2 regions of the Janthinobacterium sp. GW822-FHT07H11 genome follow, and region 2 is predicted to be linked to the other one. Evidence: riboswitches for the same ligand, from Rfam matches in the RefSeq annotation. Region 2 holds a riboswitch; the other holds the start of a gene.
The links. Region 2 has a riboswitch for thiamine pyrophosphate ahead of AC3RCJ_RS20855 (TonB-dependent siderophore receptor). Riboswitches for the same ligand answer to the same signal wherever they lie in the genome.

Region 1 (7,546 bases), 2.9 Mb from region 2:
GGATCTCGTCGGCACGCGCCAGGCCCGCTTCGAAGGCGGGCATCAAGCGGCCTTCATCGACGGGTTTCACCACGTAGCCGACGGCGCCGTAGGCGGCCGCCTGCTTGCCCGATTCGCTGTCGCCGCTGCCGGACAGGAACATGAACGGCACGGTCGTCTCGCCATGCAGGCGCTTGGCCAGTTCCAGGCCGGACATGCCGGGCATATGGATATCGAGCAAGGCCAGGTCCGGCTCGCGCTGGGCGATCAGCTGCAGCGCCACTTCGGCCGAATGGGCCAGGGCCGTCTCGTAGCCGGCATGGCGCAGGACTTCGCCGAGGAATTCCAACAGCAGCTGGTCATCGTCAACGATCAGGATAAGGCGTTTCGTGGCGGCTGGCTGACTCATGGGTGGGGGACCTCGGTAATGAATGATGTTCTTATTATATGCCGATTATTGCCCCAAATCAGCCTTGCACCCCCATGCTCATGCAGCAAACAACTGATTGAATTGCTGCACCGCAATATCCACATCGTCCGCCCCGTAAGCATCGTTAAAGACGCTGCTGATGGCCGCCACCATGTCGGCGCCGCGCGCGACCAGCGGCGCGGCGTTGTCCGACGTCATGCCGCCGATCACCACGCAGGGCAAGGCGATTTCGCGCTTCGCCTGCGGCACGATATCGAGGGGTGTGGTGACCGGATACTTTTTCACCAGCGAGGGATAAAAACCGCCAAAGGCCACGTAGCTGGCGCCGCCGGCCTCGGCCGTCCTGGCCAGCGCCATGTCGCCATAGCAGGAGGCGCCGACGAGCTTGTCCTTGCCCAGGCGGGCGCGCACCTGCGCGACGGACGCGTCCAGGCCACCCACGTGCACGCCGTCCGCGTCGAGTTCTTCGCACAGTTCGATAAAGTCATTGATGATGAAGGGTACGCCATATTTGCGGGCCAGGGCCAGCAAGGCGCCCGCCTGCTCGCGCCGCTGCTGCGCCTCGGCGCTCTTGTGGCGGTATTGCAGCAGGGCCACGCCGCCGTGCAAGGCCTGTTCCGTGATATCGAGCAGGCGGTCGGTGTCGTCCCAGTTCGGGGTGACCAGATACAGTCCACGCATGATGTTTCCTTATTGAATGAATCGTTGCGGTATAAGTTGACCGGGCGCAATCGCATACGCATCGGACAAGGCCGCATGGCAATAGGCTTGCGCCAGGTCCAGCGCTTCCGGCAACGCCTGTCCCAAGGCCAGCCGCGCCGCGATGGCGGAGGCCAAAGTACAGCCGCTGCCGTGGAATTCGCCGGGCAAACGGGGCCAGCGCCACTCGCGCTCGCCGCCATCGGCGCCGAACCAGCGGTTGACGACCGTCGCGCCGTCGCCATGGCCACCCGTCACCAGCACGTGAGCACAGCCTTGCGCAAGCAGGCGGCTTGCACCGCCGAGGGCCAGCGCTTCCGGCCCGTTCGGCACGATCACGCTCGTCACCGGCAGCAAGGGCGCCAGCGCCAGCACGGCATCGTCCCGGCTGAGCACGTCACCATGGCCGCTGGCCAGCACGGGATCGAGCACCACGGGCAAGTGCGGCCGGGTTTGCCGCCATTGCGCGATCAGCTGCGCGATGACGGCCGCATTCGCGGCGCTGCCGGGGATGCCGATCTTGACGGCGTGAATCGCCATCTTGTCGCTCAGCGCCAGCGCCTGCCGGCGCAGCCATTCCGGCGCCACCGGCTGCACGCCGAAGACCCTGTCGTTGTCCTGCACCGTCAGCGCCGTGACGACGGGCAAGGCGTGCGCGCCCTGCGCCGCAATGGCCACAATATCGGCGGCGATGCCGGCGCCGCCGGAAGGATCGACGCCGGCAAACACCAGCACCGTCGGCAACGTTGGCACCATCACGCCAGGCGGCCCGCCATCGGCGACGACGGGGAAGCGGCAAATTTGCGCGGCATGCGTCCCGCCAGAAACGCTTCGCGCCCGGCCCGCACGGCCAGCTTCATGGCGCGCGCCATGCGCACGGGATCGCGCGCGCCGGCGATGGCCGTATTCATCAGCACGCCATCGCAACCGAGCTCCATGGCAATGGCCGCATCCGACGCCGTGCCCACGCCCGCGTCCACCAGCACCGGCACTTTGGCCTGGTCGATGATCAAGGACAAATTCCACGGATTCAAGATGCCCATGCCCGAGCCGATCAGCGAGGCCAGCGGCATGACGGCCACGCAGCCGATGTCTTCCAGTATCTTCGCCTGGATGGGGTCGTCGCTGCAATAGACCATCACGTCAAAACCATCCTTGACCAGCGCTTCGGCGGCAATTAACGTTTCCGGCATGTGCGGAAACAGGGTCTTTTCGTCGCCCAGCACTTCGAGTTTGACCAGATTGCGCCCACCCAGCAGTTCGCGCGCCAGCTGCAGGGTGTAGACGGCGTCTTTCGCGTTGTAGCAGCCGGCCGTGTTCGGCAAGATCGTGTACTGGTCCGGCGGTACGAAGTCCAGCAGGCTGGGCGCGTTCGGGTCTTGCCCGATATTCACGCGACGGATCGCCACCGTGATGATCTGCGCCTCGGCCGCGTCCGTCGCCTCGCGCGTCTGCGGCAAATCCCTGTACTTGCCGCTGCCGACCAGCAGGCGCGATTGGTACTGTTTGCCTGCGATGGTCAGCAGGTCGTTGTTTATTTCCGTGTTCATGTTCTGTTCCTTGTCTTTTCTCAAACTAGCCGCCGCCGATGGCGCGCACGATCTCTACTTGGTCTTGCGTTTGCAAGACCTGTCCCGGCCACGCCTTGCGCGGCACGACGTTGCGGTTGACGGCCAGCGCCAGCGCCTGGTTTTCCAGCGACAGCGCGGCGATCAATTGATCGAGGGTTTGCCCCGGCGGCACCTGGTGCGGCGCGCCGTTGAGCGTGATGGATATCAATGCAGGCATCACGCTCTCCTTCAGACCTTGCGGTACAGCTCGGCGCCGTTCTTGATGAACTCGATGGCCTTGACTTCCATGCCCTGTTGGAGCGCCTTGTCTTCCGCGATGCCCATGCCGGCCGCGTACTCGCGCACTTCCTGCGTGATCTTCATCGAGCAGAAGTGGGGGCCGCACATGGAGCAGAAATGCGCCACCTTGGCCGAATCCTTGGGCAGGGTTTCATCGTGGAATTCGCGCGCCTTGTCCGGGTCCAGGCCGATGTTGAACTGGTCGTCCCAGCGGAATTCGAAGCGGGCTTTCGACAGCGCATTGTCGCGGATTTGCGCGCCCGGATGGCCTTTCGCCAAGTCGGCCGCATGCGCCGCGATCTTGTAGGTGATGATGCCGTCCTTGACGTCGGCCTTGTTGGGCAAGCCCAGGTGTTCCTTCGGCGTCACGTAGCACAACATGGCCGTGCCGTACCAGCCGATCATGGCCGCGCCGATGCCCGAGGTGATGTGGTCGTAGCCGGGCGCAATGTCCGTCGTCAACGGTCCCAGCGTGTAGAACGGTGCTTCGCCGCACTGCTCCAGCTGCAAGTCCATGTTTTCCTTGATCAATTGCATCGGTACGTGGCCCGGGCCCTCGATCATCACCTGCACATCGTGTTTCCAGGCAACCTGCGTCAGCTCGCCCAGGGTCTTCAGTTCGCCCAGCTGCGCCTCGTCGTTGGCGTCATAGATGGAGCCGGGACGCAAGCCGTCGCCCAGCGAGAACGACACGTCGTACGCCTTCATGATTTCGCAGATCTCTTCGAAATGCGTGTACAGGAACGATTCCTGGTGGTGCGCCAGGCACCATTTCGCCATGATGGAGCCGCCGCGCGAGACGATGCCCGTCAGGCGCTTGGCCGTCATCGGCACGTAGCGCAGCAGCACGCCTGCGTGGATGGTGAAGTAATCGACGCCCTGCTCCGCCTGTTCAATGAGGGTGTCGCGGAAGATTTCCCACGTCAGATCCTCGGCCTTGCCGTTGACCTTTTCCAGCGCCTGGTAGATGGGCACGGTGCCAATCGGTACGGGGCTGTTGCGCACGATCCATTCGCGCGTCTCGTGGATGTGCTTGCCGGTGGACAAGTCCATCACGTTGTCGCCGCCCCAGCGTATGGCCCAGGTCATCTTTTCCACTTCCTCGCCGATGGAAGACGTGACGGCGGAATTGCCGATGTTCGCATTGATTTTCACCAGGAAATTGCGGCCGATGATCATCGGCTCGACTTCCGGGTGGTTGATATTGGCGGGGATGATGGCGCGGCCGCGGGCGATTTCCTCGCGCACGAATTCCGGCGTGATTTCCGCCGGGATGCTGGCGCCAAACGACTGGCCCGGATGCTGGCGGCCCATCAGGTCGGCCAGGCGCTCGCCCATGGGACCGGAAGCTTTCAGTTCACGCAGATATTCCTGGCGGCGCATGTTTTCGCGGATGGCGACGAATTCCATTTCCGGCGTGATGATGCCGCGCCGCGCGTAATGCATTTGCGTGACGTTCTTGCCGGCAATGGCGCGGCGCGGCTTGCGGTGCAGGTTGAAACGCAGCTCGGCCAGCTTCGGATCTGCCAGGCGGGCGATGCCGTAGTCGGAGGTGGGGCCGGGCAATTCTTCCGTGTCGGCACGCTCCATGATCCACGGCAGGCGCGGCGTATCGAGGCCGGAGCGGATGTCGATCTGCACGTCCGGGTCCGTGTAGGGGCCGGAGGTGTCGTAGACGTAGATCGGCGGATTCTTTTCGCCGCCGAACGACGCTTCCGTGTCGGACTGGCTGATTTCGCGCATGGGCACGCGGATGTCGGGGCGGCTGCCCTGCACGTAGATCTTGCGCGAATTGGGCAGCGGCGCGATGGCGGCTTCGTCGACCGTGGCGGTGGCGGAGAGGAATTTCGGGTTGGCGTTCATTTTGGCTCCTTGGCTAGACTTGTTTTAAGCCTGGAGCCAGCTAAGGAGGTTCGGCTGCGCGCACGCGGAAAGGCGGGGTGCGTTCATCCTAAAGCTTCCCTTCGCTGGCATTATCCAGATCAGGTTCGGAGGGTATTTCTCACCCGCGCTTGCACTGTATTTCTACAGCGAAAGGCAGGACCCCTAGCGTTTGCCGCCTTGCGGCAGCGAGCCAATTATACGCGCTTCGCGCCGCGTGGCCAGATGATTTCTTGCAGGTGTAGTCTTTGCGCATCTGCTGCAATGCAGCAGACGGCGTCACGCTTATTTCTTCTTGCCCCAGCGCCAGGCGGTCGGTTCGCCCTTCCGCTGGCAGATGAAAATGAGCACGGCGACGATGGCCACTTCATAGACGATGTAGCCGAGCAGCATGGTTTGCGGCGGGAACAGGAAGGCGCCGCAGGCGAACAGCGCCAGCGCGGCCAGGAACACCAGCCAGCCCTGCCAGGTGATGGGCAAGCCCCAGCCCCAGCCATAGGTCTTGGCGGGAAACCAGTATTGCGGAGGTATTTTGTCAGCCATGATGCGTTCCTTGTCGATATGGATGGCACCAAGTATAAATCACGCCCCTCGCAAGCGCTCCGTGACATCGAGGCCGATGCCGCGGTAGCCGATGAAGCGGCTGCCATTGTCGAACATCGGTTCGCCGCTGACCTGCAGGTATTGCGTGCTGCCGTCGAGGTTGGCGCGGCTGTAGATGAAGTCGAGGAACGGTTCGCGCGCGGCGATCTTGGCATCGAGCAAGGCACGCTCGGTGGCGTTCCAGCGCTGCGGTTCTTCCTCGCTGCCGATGCCCAGCATCTCGGCCACGGGGCCGGAAAAGCGCGTCAAATTGCCCTGCGCATCCTGTTCCCAGTACCAGTCGGACGACAGTTCCGTGAAGCGCTGGAAGCGCGCTTCGCTTTCGCGCAATTCCGCCGTGCGGTCTTCCACCATCTGCTCCAGCGACTTGTTGTATTCGGCCAGCTTCTGGTACAGCAAGCGCACTTCCAGCATGTTGTGGATGCGCGTCTTGACTTCCACCAGGTCGAAGGGCTTGCTGACGAAATCCTTGGCGCCCGCCTGCAGGGCGCGCAGCTTGTGGCCGGGCTGGGCCGTGATCACCAGCACCGGCAGGTAGCTGCCCGCCTCGAGGTCGCGCAAGCCTTCCATCACTTCGAAGCCATCCATTTCCGGCATCTGCAGGTCGAGCAGGATCAGGTCATAGCGGTGCTGCTGGTGCAGCGCGCGCACGGCTTGCGGGTCCATGGTGGACGTGATGCGCGTATAGCCGGCATTGCGCAGCACCTGTTCCAGCAGCATGACGTTCGCCTCCTGGTCATCGACGATGAGGATGCTGGCGTTCAGGATCTCGGTGGCTTGAAGCATGGCGGTATTCCTAAAATTGAGTGCTGAATTAGCGTATTGCGTGAGTGTCGTCGGCCAGGCCGTGCGCGGCCGCATGGTGCAGGGCCACGTCGAGCGCATCCATGAATTCGACGACCTTGATCGGCTTGGTCAGGTAGCGGAAGAAACCCGCTTGCAAGCCCTTCTCGATGTCGCGCGGCACGGCATTGGCCGACAGGGCCATGACGGGAATGTGGCTGGTGAGGGGATCATCATGCAGGATGTGCAGCGCGCCATAGCCGCTGATGCCGGGCAGGTTGATATCCATCAAGATCACGTCGGGCTGGTAGGTGCGCGCCAGGTCGATGCCCAGGTGGGCATCGATGGCCGTCAGCAGTTTCAAGTCGCTGCGGCGGGCGATCAATTGCTCGACCAGCGCCAGGTTGGCGGGATTGTCTTCCACGTACAGCAAGGTGCGCTGGCTTTCCTGCGGTTCCTGCACCTGCGGCAGCGCGTCGCCGTCGCCCAGCACCAGTTCCGGCGCGCTGCTGGCGGCCAGCTCGAACCAGAAGGTGGTGCCCACGCCGACGGCGCTGTCGACGCCGATGGTGCCGCCCATCAATTCGACCAGTTGCTTGGTGACGACGAGGCCGATGCCCGTGCCCTCTTCCGTGCTGTTTTCCTGTCCCAGGCGGTTGAAGGGCTGGAACAGCTGCGCCACCTGGGCCGCGTCGAGGCCGGCGCCGCTGTCGCGCACGCTCACGCGCACGCGCTCGCCATGCCGGCTGCATTCGACGGTGACGGCGCCGCCGCCCTGGTTGTACTTGATGGCGTTCGACAACAGGTTGATCATCACCTGTTTCACGCGCGTGCGGTCCGCATGCACATAAAAGGCCTTGCCGCAGCGGGGGAAATGCATGCGGATGCCGCGCTTTTCCGCCTGCGGCGCGATCATGGCCTGGCAATCCTGCAGCACGTCGAGCAACGACATGGCTTCCTGCGACAGGGTGACCTTGCCCGATTCGATCATGGCCAGGTCGAGGATTTCATTGATCAAGCGCAAAAGATACCAGCCGCCCTTGAGGATTTGCTCGATCGAGCGCTGCTGCGGCGGGCTCGGCGGCGGCACGTCGGACGCCATCAACTGGGCAAAGCCCAGCACGGCATTCAGCGGCGTGCGCAATTCATGGCTCATGCTCGACAGGAATTCGGACTTGGCGCGGTTGGCTTTTTCCGCCACCTGGCGCGCTTTCTTCAGCTCGGCATTATTGGTCTCGACCAGCGAGCGCGTGTACGCCTGCTGTTCGCGCAGGCGCTGGTCCAGCAGCGCCTGTTCCGCCTCGACCTGCTTGCGCACCGT
Region 2 (7,546 bases):
CCAGGCCACGGTGCTGGGCCTGGCCTTCGCGCACGAAGTTGTATTTTTGGGGCTGCAATTCCAGCGGCTGGTTGAATTCCAGGCCCTTGCGGATCTGGAACAGGCTGGCCGCCAGCATGAAGTCCGGCGTCACATCCATCTTGGCGCCGAGTTCGATCTGCTTCGAGCGGCTCGGCGACAGTTCTTCGTTGGCATTCATCGCCTTGCGGTCGGCCGTGCCGCCATGTTCCATGCCCTGCGAATAGGCCGCATACACGGACACATTGTCGAGCGGGGTATAGACGAGCGAGACGTTGGGCAGCAGGAAATCGTGCTTGGCGCGGATTTCCGTGTCGGCCTTGAGCACATACTGGTAGCCATCGACATTGATATGGCGCAAGCCGCCATGCAGTTTCCAGTTCGGCGCCAGGCTGACGATATCCTGCACGAAGACGGAGTTTTCCGTATCCTTGCGCACCAGGCGCACGGGGCCCGTGACGCCGGGCGACGTGCCGACGATCTGTGGCTGGTAGATATTGCTCACGCCCACCCAGTCGTACACGTACAGGCCGGCGCGGTCCTTGCGGCGGAAGGTCGAGACGCCGGCCGTGAAGTCATGGCGCAGGGAACCGGTGGCGAACTTGCCCTGGATCATGGCTTGCGCGCTCAGCGGTTTTTTCGTCTCGCCCAGGCTGCGGTAGTCATACACGTCGTAGTCGCCATTGCCGCAGAAACCGGGGTACAGGTCCTGTCCGCTGCAGCCATACGGGAAGGCCGTGTAGTCGTCGCGCTTGAACGAGTGCTGGTTGGCCGACACGGTAGCGTGCCAGTCCTCATTGAAGGCGTACTGGAAGCGCAGGCCGATATTGCTGGTGACGGTTTCCACGGGGCGCGTCCATGGCTGCAGGTTGAGCATGGCGTCGGCGCTGATGCCGGTCGGCAAGGTTTTATTGTTCAGCAGCTGGAAGCCGGGCGCCGTCGCCTGCGCCTTGTCCTGGTAGTCGGCATCGAGCTGCAGCAGCGCCTGCGGCGAAATCTGCCAGTCGAAGGCGCCGGAAATGAACTTGCGGTTGCCGTCCGCGCCCTTGATGTAGGAGCGCAGGCGCTCGGCCGCCACGTTGACACGGTAGCCGAAGCGCGTGTCTTCCAGGCGGCCGCCCAGGTCGATGGCGCCATACAGGGTGCCCCGCTCGCGCGCTTCCACGGTGACCGTGCGCAATGGCGTATTGGTCGGGCGCTTGACGATGAAGTCGATCACGCCGCCCGGTGCGGCCACGCCCGCCTGCAGGCCCGCCAGGCCTTTCAGCACTTCGATGCGTTCCTTGTTTTCCAGCGGAATTTGTGTGTCGCCGGGAATGGCCACGCCATCCTTGCGGTAGCTGGAATTGTTGTCGAGCTTGAAGCCGCGGATGGAAAACTGTTCCGCATAGCCGACGGCGTTGTAGGCGTCGTTGATGCTGGCGTCGAGCTTGACGGCATCGCTGAGATTGCGGATCTGCAAGTCCTGCATGTCTTTTTGCGAAATGACGGTGACGGACGCGGGCGTTTGCAGCAGCGGCGCGTCGGAAAAACCGCCCACGGAGGCGCGCTTGGCAGCCGGCGCCTTGCTGGCCGTGACGACGACTTCGGCCATGCTTTGCGCCTGCGGCTCGGCGGCTTCGGTGCTGTCATGCGCGGCCAGGGCAGGCGCGGCAAACGCGTGCAGGATGGCCAGGGTCAATACAGGACGGGAAAAATGCGCGGATAAATTCGGTGTGGACATAGATTGCTCGTGGTTCAAGCCGTCTCGGGAAAGAGCACGGCAGGCTGCTTGTTCGGCTGGCGCCAACGCAGGAGCTATCAAAGGAGGGAGGTACTTTGCGCTTTCCTTCGCTGGCATTATCCAGATCAGGTACGAAGGGTATCTCTCACCCGGATGACTGCTCCAGGACCCCTAGCGAAATGACAGCTTAGCATGAAGCACGGCCAGCTGTCCCGCTGGCCGACCGTTTTACAACACTGTGGCGCGAATTTGCAAACTGCGCTACAGGCTCAGTTCCAGCACCTTGCGGCTGACGGCGGGCGTGACGTCGCGCTGTTCGCCCAGCGCCGTCATGCCGTGCGCTTCCAGGGCGGCCACGACGGCGTCCACGCTGGCGTGGTTCAGGCCGTAGTCGGCCAGGCGCGTCTTGACGCCCATGTGGCGGAAGAAGAATTCCGTGCGCGCGATGGCCGCCTCGATGCGGCCGTCTTCGTCGCCGCCATCGAGGCCCCACACGCGGGCCGCATATTGCAGCAGCTTGGCGCGCTTGGCCTGCTTGCGCACGCGCAGCATGCTGGGCAGGATGATGGCCAGCGTCTGCGCATGATCGAGCTCGTACAAGGCCGTCAATTCGTGGCCGATGGCGTGCGTGGACCAGTCTTGCGGCACGCCCACGCCGATCAGGCCGTTCAAGGCCAGGGTGGCGCTCCACATCACGTTGGCGCGCACGTCGTAGTCGTCCGGCTGCGACAGGGCTTTCGGGCCTTCCTCGATCAAGGTCAATAAAATGCCTTCGGCGAAGCGGTCCTGCACGGAGGCGTTCACGGGGTAGGTCAGATATTGCTCCATCACATGCGCAAACGCGTCGACGACGCCATTGCCCACCTGGCGCAGCGGCAAGGTGAAGGTCTTCGACGGGTCCAGCACGGAAAATTGAGGATACACCTTGCGGCTCATGAACGAGCGCTTTTCCTGCGTGGCCTTGCGCGTGATCACGGCCGAGCCATTCATTTCGGAACCCGTGGCCGGCAATGTCAGGACGGTGCCGAAGGGCAGGGCGGCGTCAATGATCTTGCCGCCTTTCGCCAGGATGTCCCACGCTTCGCCCTCATGCAGGGCGGCGGCGGCGATGAACTTGGTGCCATCGACCACGGAGCCGCCGCCGACGGCCAGCAGGAAATCGATGCGCTCGCTTTTCACCATGGCCACGGCCTGCATCAGGGTTTCATAGCTGGGATTGGGCTCGATGCCGGCAAATTCCAGCACCGTGTGGCCGGCCAGCGCCGCCCGGACTTCATCGTAGACGCCGTTCTGCTTGATGCTGCCGCCGCCGTAGGTCATCAGGACCCGCGCCTGCGGCGGGATCAGGCCGGCGATGGCGGCGATCTGGCCCTGGCCGAAGAGGATTTGCGTCGGATTGTAAAAGTCGAAATTGAACATGGGGCTCCCGCTGCCAAGGTTGAGGCTGTTGCTGAGCCATGATTATGGCCGAACGGGTGGAAACGTGTCGTGGACGCTTGAGCTTTTCGTCCGCGCGGTGGAGAATGCAGCGCAACGCTGTCACCTCTTACCTCCCCCTTGAAGGAAAACGCATGACCCACCTCCCCCTGGAAGAAGCCGACCTGCCCGCCACCGCGCTCGACATGCACCGCGCCATCGGCGCCGCCATCGCGGCGCTGCAGGCACTGGACTTGAACAGCCAGCGCTTCGAGGCGTGCACGGACCCGGAACTGCGCCGCGTGCTGGCCCACGCGGGCGACACGAGCCGCAAGGAAGTGGCGATGCTGCTCGAATGGATGCGCCGCCGCGATGCGCGCCTGGACAAGGAAATGAAGGAAGCGCTGTTCAAGGCCGGGCCGATTGTTGCCCAGTATCATTATGACGAGAAAATATTGTAACTTTTGGTTTGTTGCTGTGGCGTACCATGCGCCACATGGCCCTTGCTTCGCGTAGACTGTGCCCCGAACACGATTTTGGGGGAGTTTGCAGAAATGAAATCATTACCATACCGAGAAGGCAGCTGGTTTGCCGTGCCCCTGCCGGGCGGCGGCTATGCCGTCGGCGTGGTGGCGCGCACGGCGCCCGCCGGACGCATCATGCTGGCGTATATGTTCGGGCCCAAGCGCGACAGCCTGCCCACGCTGGACGAGCTGGAAGCGCTGCGGCCGGAACAGGCCGTGCGCCGCCTGCGCACGGGCGACATGGCCCTGCTCAACGAGCGCTGGCCGCTGCTGGGCGACAGCCGCCACTGGAACCGCGACGCGTGGCCCATGCCGGCCTTTATCCGCCGCAATGAATCCTTGCAGCGTGCCTGGCGCGCCAGCTATGCGGATGCGGACCCTGCCAAGCTGGACCGCGAAGAATCGATCCCCTTCGATACGCCGGGCATGGAAAGCGATTCCCTGTACGGCTACGGCGCAACGGAATTGCTGATGAATAAGTTGCTGGCGTCGGAGCAGGCGTCGGCGTGAGCGCGGTAGGGCGGCGTAGGTCGGATTAGCGAGGCCTTGCCTCGCGTAATCCGACACATTGTTGGCCAAGGCCGCTGGTGGTGTCGGCTTACGCGCTTTGCGCTAAGCCGACCTACGCCGCTCCGACCTAGGCTGCCGGCAAGCTGATCTGGAACGCCAGGCCGCCGCCTTCGCGGTTGCGCACCTGCAGCTCGGCGCCATGGCGCAGCAGCACGCGGTCGACGATGGCCAGGCCGAGGCCGGCCCCGTTGGCCTGGCCGCGTGCCGTGTCGAGCCGGGTAAACGGCTTGAGCATCTGCTCGATCTTTTCCGCCGGCACGCCGGGGCCATGGTCCTGCACTTCGATGATGACTTTTTTCGCGCCGTGGCTGGTCCTGATCTGGCAGGCGATATCGATTTCCGTGATGTCGCTGCCGGGCGTCTTGCCGTAGCGGCGCGCATTCTCGATCAGGTTGTTCAGCACGCGGCGCAGGTCGGTGGCGTTGCCCATGGCGTGCGCGCCTTCGGCGATGCTGGCGTTGAGCTTGACGTCCGGCAAGCGCATCGCTTCGCGTGCCATGTCGGCCAACAAGCCGCTCAAGTCCACGTTGGTAAAGCTTGACGCTTCCGTCGGCTTGGCATAGTCGAGGAACTGGCCGATGATGGCGTCCATTTGCCCGATATCGGACTGGATGCCGATACGCGCCTCGTCCGACAGGTTGGCCATTTCCACTTCCAGCTGCATGCGCGCCAGCGGCGTGCGCAAGTCGTGCGAGATGCCGGCGAGGATCACGGCGCGGTCCGATTCCACCTGTTTCAAGTCATCGACCATCTGGTTGAAGCTGCGGTTGGCCTCGATGATTTCGATCGGGCCCTTTTCCGGCAGCGGCGCCGGCTGCTTGCCCTTGGCGATGTCGCGCGCGGCCGCCGTCAGGCGCGACAGCGGTAAATTGATCAGGCTGGAAATGATGGCCGCGCCCAGCAGCGACAGCAGGGACACCAGGCTGGCCCAGCCCAGCCACTGGAAGCCCGTCAGGCCGCGCAGGCGCTCGCGTTCCAGCATCAGCCAGTATTCGTCGTCGTCGATCTTGAAGCTGACCCAGAAGCCGGCCACGCCGTTGACGCGCGCGGAAAAGCGCGTGTCCTCGCCCAGCTTGGCCTTCACCAGCGCTTCGATGTCGGGCATCAGGTAATTGTCGGGCGGCGGCTCGATGCGGTCATCCTCTTCCAGCGGGAAGATGCGGATGCCTTCGTTGCTGACCAGGTCGAACAGCAGCTCGCGGCGCAGTTCGGGCGCCGAATGCGTGAGCGCCGCATGCGTGATGGTGACGACGGAAATGACCTGGGCGGAAATCTGCTGCGCCTGCGGTTCGCGCTGGATGACGGAAATCATGCCGATCCAGGCGATCATGCTGACCGTGGTCAAGGTGCCGAGCAGCAAAAAGGTGCGCCAGAACAGGCCGCTTTTCAGCCGTGCCAGGCTGATATCGGGAACAAGCTTCATGGTGCTGCGATCAGCGCGGCTGTCCGTCCGGGATGAAGACGTAGCCCAGGCCCCACACGGTCTGGATGAACAGCGGGCTCGACGGGTCGGGTTCGATCAGCTTGCGCAGGCGCGAAATCTGCACGTCCAGGCTGCGGTCGAAGACTTCGTATTCGCGGCCGCGCGCCAGTTCCATGAGCTTTTCGCGCGACAGGGGCTGGCGTGCATGGCGGGCAAACACTTTCAGCACGGAAAACTCGCCCGTGGTCAGCGGCACTGTCTCGCCATTCTTTTTCAGGGTGCGCGTGCCCAGGTCCAGCACGAAGTCGCCGAACTCGAAGGTTTGCGGCGTTTCCGACGGCGCGCCCGGGATTTCATCGGGGCCCTTGCGGCGCAGCACGGCGCCGATGCGGGCCACCAGTTCGCGCGGGTTGAACGGTTTCGGCAGGTAATCGTCGGCGCCCATTTCCAGGCCGACGATGCGGTCCACGTCCTCGCCCTTGGCCGTCAGCATGATGATCGGCGTCTGGTCGCCCGCGCCGCGCAGGCGGCGGCAGATGGACAGGCCGTCTTCGCCCGGCAGCATCAGGTCGAGCACCAGCAGGTCGTAGCGCTCGCGCAGCCACAGCTTGTTCATGGCTGTGGCGCTCTCTGCCGTAAACACATTGAAGCCCTGTTCGGTCAGGTAGCGGCGCAGCAGGTCGCGCAGGCGCACATCGTCATCGACCACCATGATTTTCGCCTGGTGGCCATGGATCGATTGCGTTGTCGTATTGCTGCCGGAGGTGGAGGTTGTGGTCATTTAGGGTGTCGTGTTATCGTATATTAGTTGCTATAGTAACGCCTGGCACGGCGTCGGCAAGTGGCTATGGCGACCCATTACAAACTGTTACAAACTTTACCCAATTACTCTTACTGCACCGTGTAAAGCATCATACACTGGGGCCACAGTGGAATTCAGCTTTAAGTTTATACGGCATCGCGGAAGAGGAACTCAATGAATATCGTTATCCAAAAAATTCACGCCGCTCCCAGCGCATCAGCATCCGCACGTGCCGTGCTGTCCGCATTCGCCGTTTGCTCCGTGTTTGCCGCTGGCGTGGCATATGGTCAAAACCAGCCGCCGCCGCGCCGCGACGAGCAGCAGCAAATGCAAACCCAGCGTTATGAACAGGTGCAGCGCAGCAATAGCAATGATACGCGACTGCGCGAACAACGTGACGCACGCAGTTTCGATACGCGCGCCGAAGAGCAGCGCCGCGCCAATGAAGGGGCCGATTCCTCGCGCCGCACGGGCCGCATGACGCCCGACGAGCGCCGCGACCTGCGCCGCCAGATTAATGAAGTGGGACAAGATATTTACTCGAATCCCCCGCGCCGCTAGGCATCGCGCGCGCCATCGGACAGGGCCATCTCGCAAGATATGGCCCTGTCTGCATTTGGCAGGCACTTTGTTGCCGAATCAGGCACGCCGCCACGCCCCGTGATATTGTTCTGGTGCAATGAGGCAATTCTCTGAATTTCTTGCTTGGGGAGGCAAGTGGTGAGCGACGACGACACAGCCGTTCCTGATGCGGCCCCGGCTGGCGGCTTGCCGCACGGCCTCGTCCAGCGCAAGGAGGGCGTGTTTTTCGATCTGTCCCTGGCGCCCGCGCAACTGCGCGCGGCCGTCGATCAGCTGTTCCAGGCGGGCCTGCTGCTTGCCGGCCTCGACTACCCTCTCTTCCTGCTGACCCTGTATCATGCGCCGCCGCCCCGGGCCATGCCCAAGGGCGAGGCGCTGCTGCGCATCGCCGCGCGCATCGCCCCTTTCCTGGCGCCGCGGCGCGCGCTGTACAAGCAAGTCAAGATCCGTGGCGAGGTGGCTGAGTTTTACTTTGAAACCATTCCTGC

Region 1: linked by a shared signal. The riboswitch ahead of thiC (phosphomethylpyrimidine synthase ThiC) and the one ahead of AC3RCJ_RS20855 (TonB-dependent siderophore receptor) in region 2 are both predicted to bind thiamine pyrophosphate.

The regions. Positions count from the first base shown of each region.
Region 1 covers NZ_CM179507.1:1,210,932-1,218,477, reverse strand. The annotation lists gene AC3RCJ_RS05435 (ANTAR domain-containing response regulator) at 1-388, opposite strand, end outside; gene thiE (thiamine phosphate synthase) at 467-1,090, opposite strand; gene thiD (bifunctional hydroxymethylpyrimidine kinase/phosphomethylpyrimidine kinase) at 1,100-1,864, opposite strand; gene AC3RCJ_RS05420 (thiazole synthase) at 1,864-2,658, opposite strand; gene thiS (sulfur carrier protein ThiS) at 2,684-2,887, opposite strand; gene thiC (phosphomethylpyrimidine synthase ThiC) at 2,908-4,821, opposite strand; TPP riboswitch at 4,901-5,016, opposite strand; gene AC3RCJ_RS05405 (hypothetical protein) at 5,125-5,382, opposite strand; gene AC3RCJ_RS05400 (response regulator) at 5,422-6,228, opposite strand; gene AC3RCJ_RS05395 (PAS domain-containing hybrid sensor histidine kinase/response regulator) at 6,257-7,546, opposite strand, start outside.
Region 2 covers NZ_CM179507.1:4,729,746-4,737,291, reverse strand. The annotation lists gene AC3RCJ_RS20855 (TonB-dependent siderophore receptor) at 1-1,741, opposite strand, end outside; TPP riboswitch at 1,827-1,924, opposite strand; gene AC3RCJ_RS20850 (iron-containing alcohol dehydrogenase) at 2,003-3,160, opposite strand; gene AC3RCJ_RS20845 (ferritin family protein) at 3,313-3,618, shown strand; gene AC3RCJ_RS20840 (Imm26 family immunity protein) at 3,712-4,191, shown strand; gene AC3RCJ_RS20835 (sensor histidine kinase) at 4,319-5,674, opposite strand; gene ompR (osmolarity response regulator transcription factor OmpR) at 5,685-6,386, opposite strand; gene AC3RCJ_RS20825 (hypothetical protein) at 6,651-7,037, shown strand; gene AC3RCJ_RS20820 (flagellar assembly protein A) at 7,197-7,546, shown strand, end outside.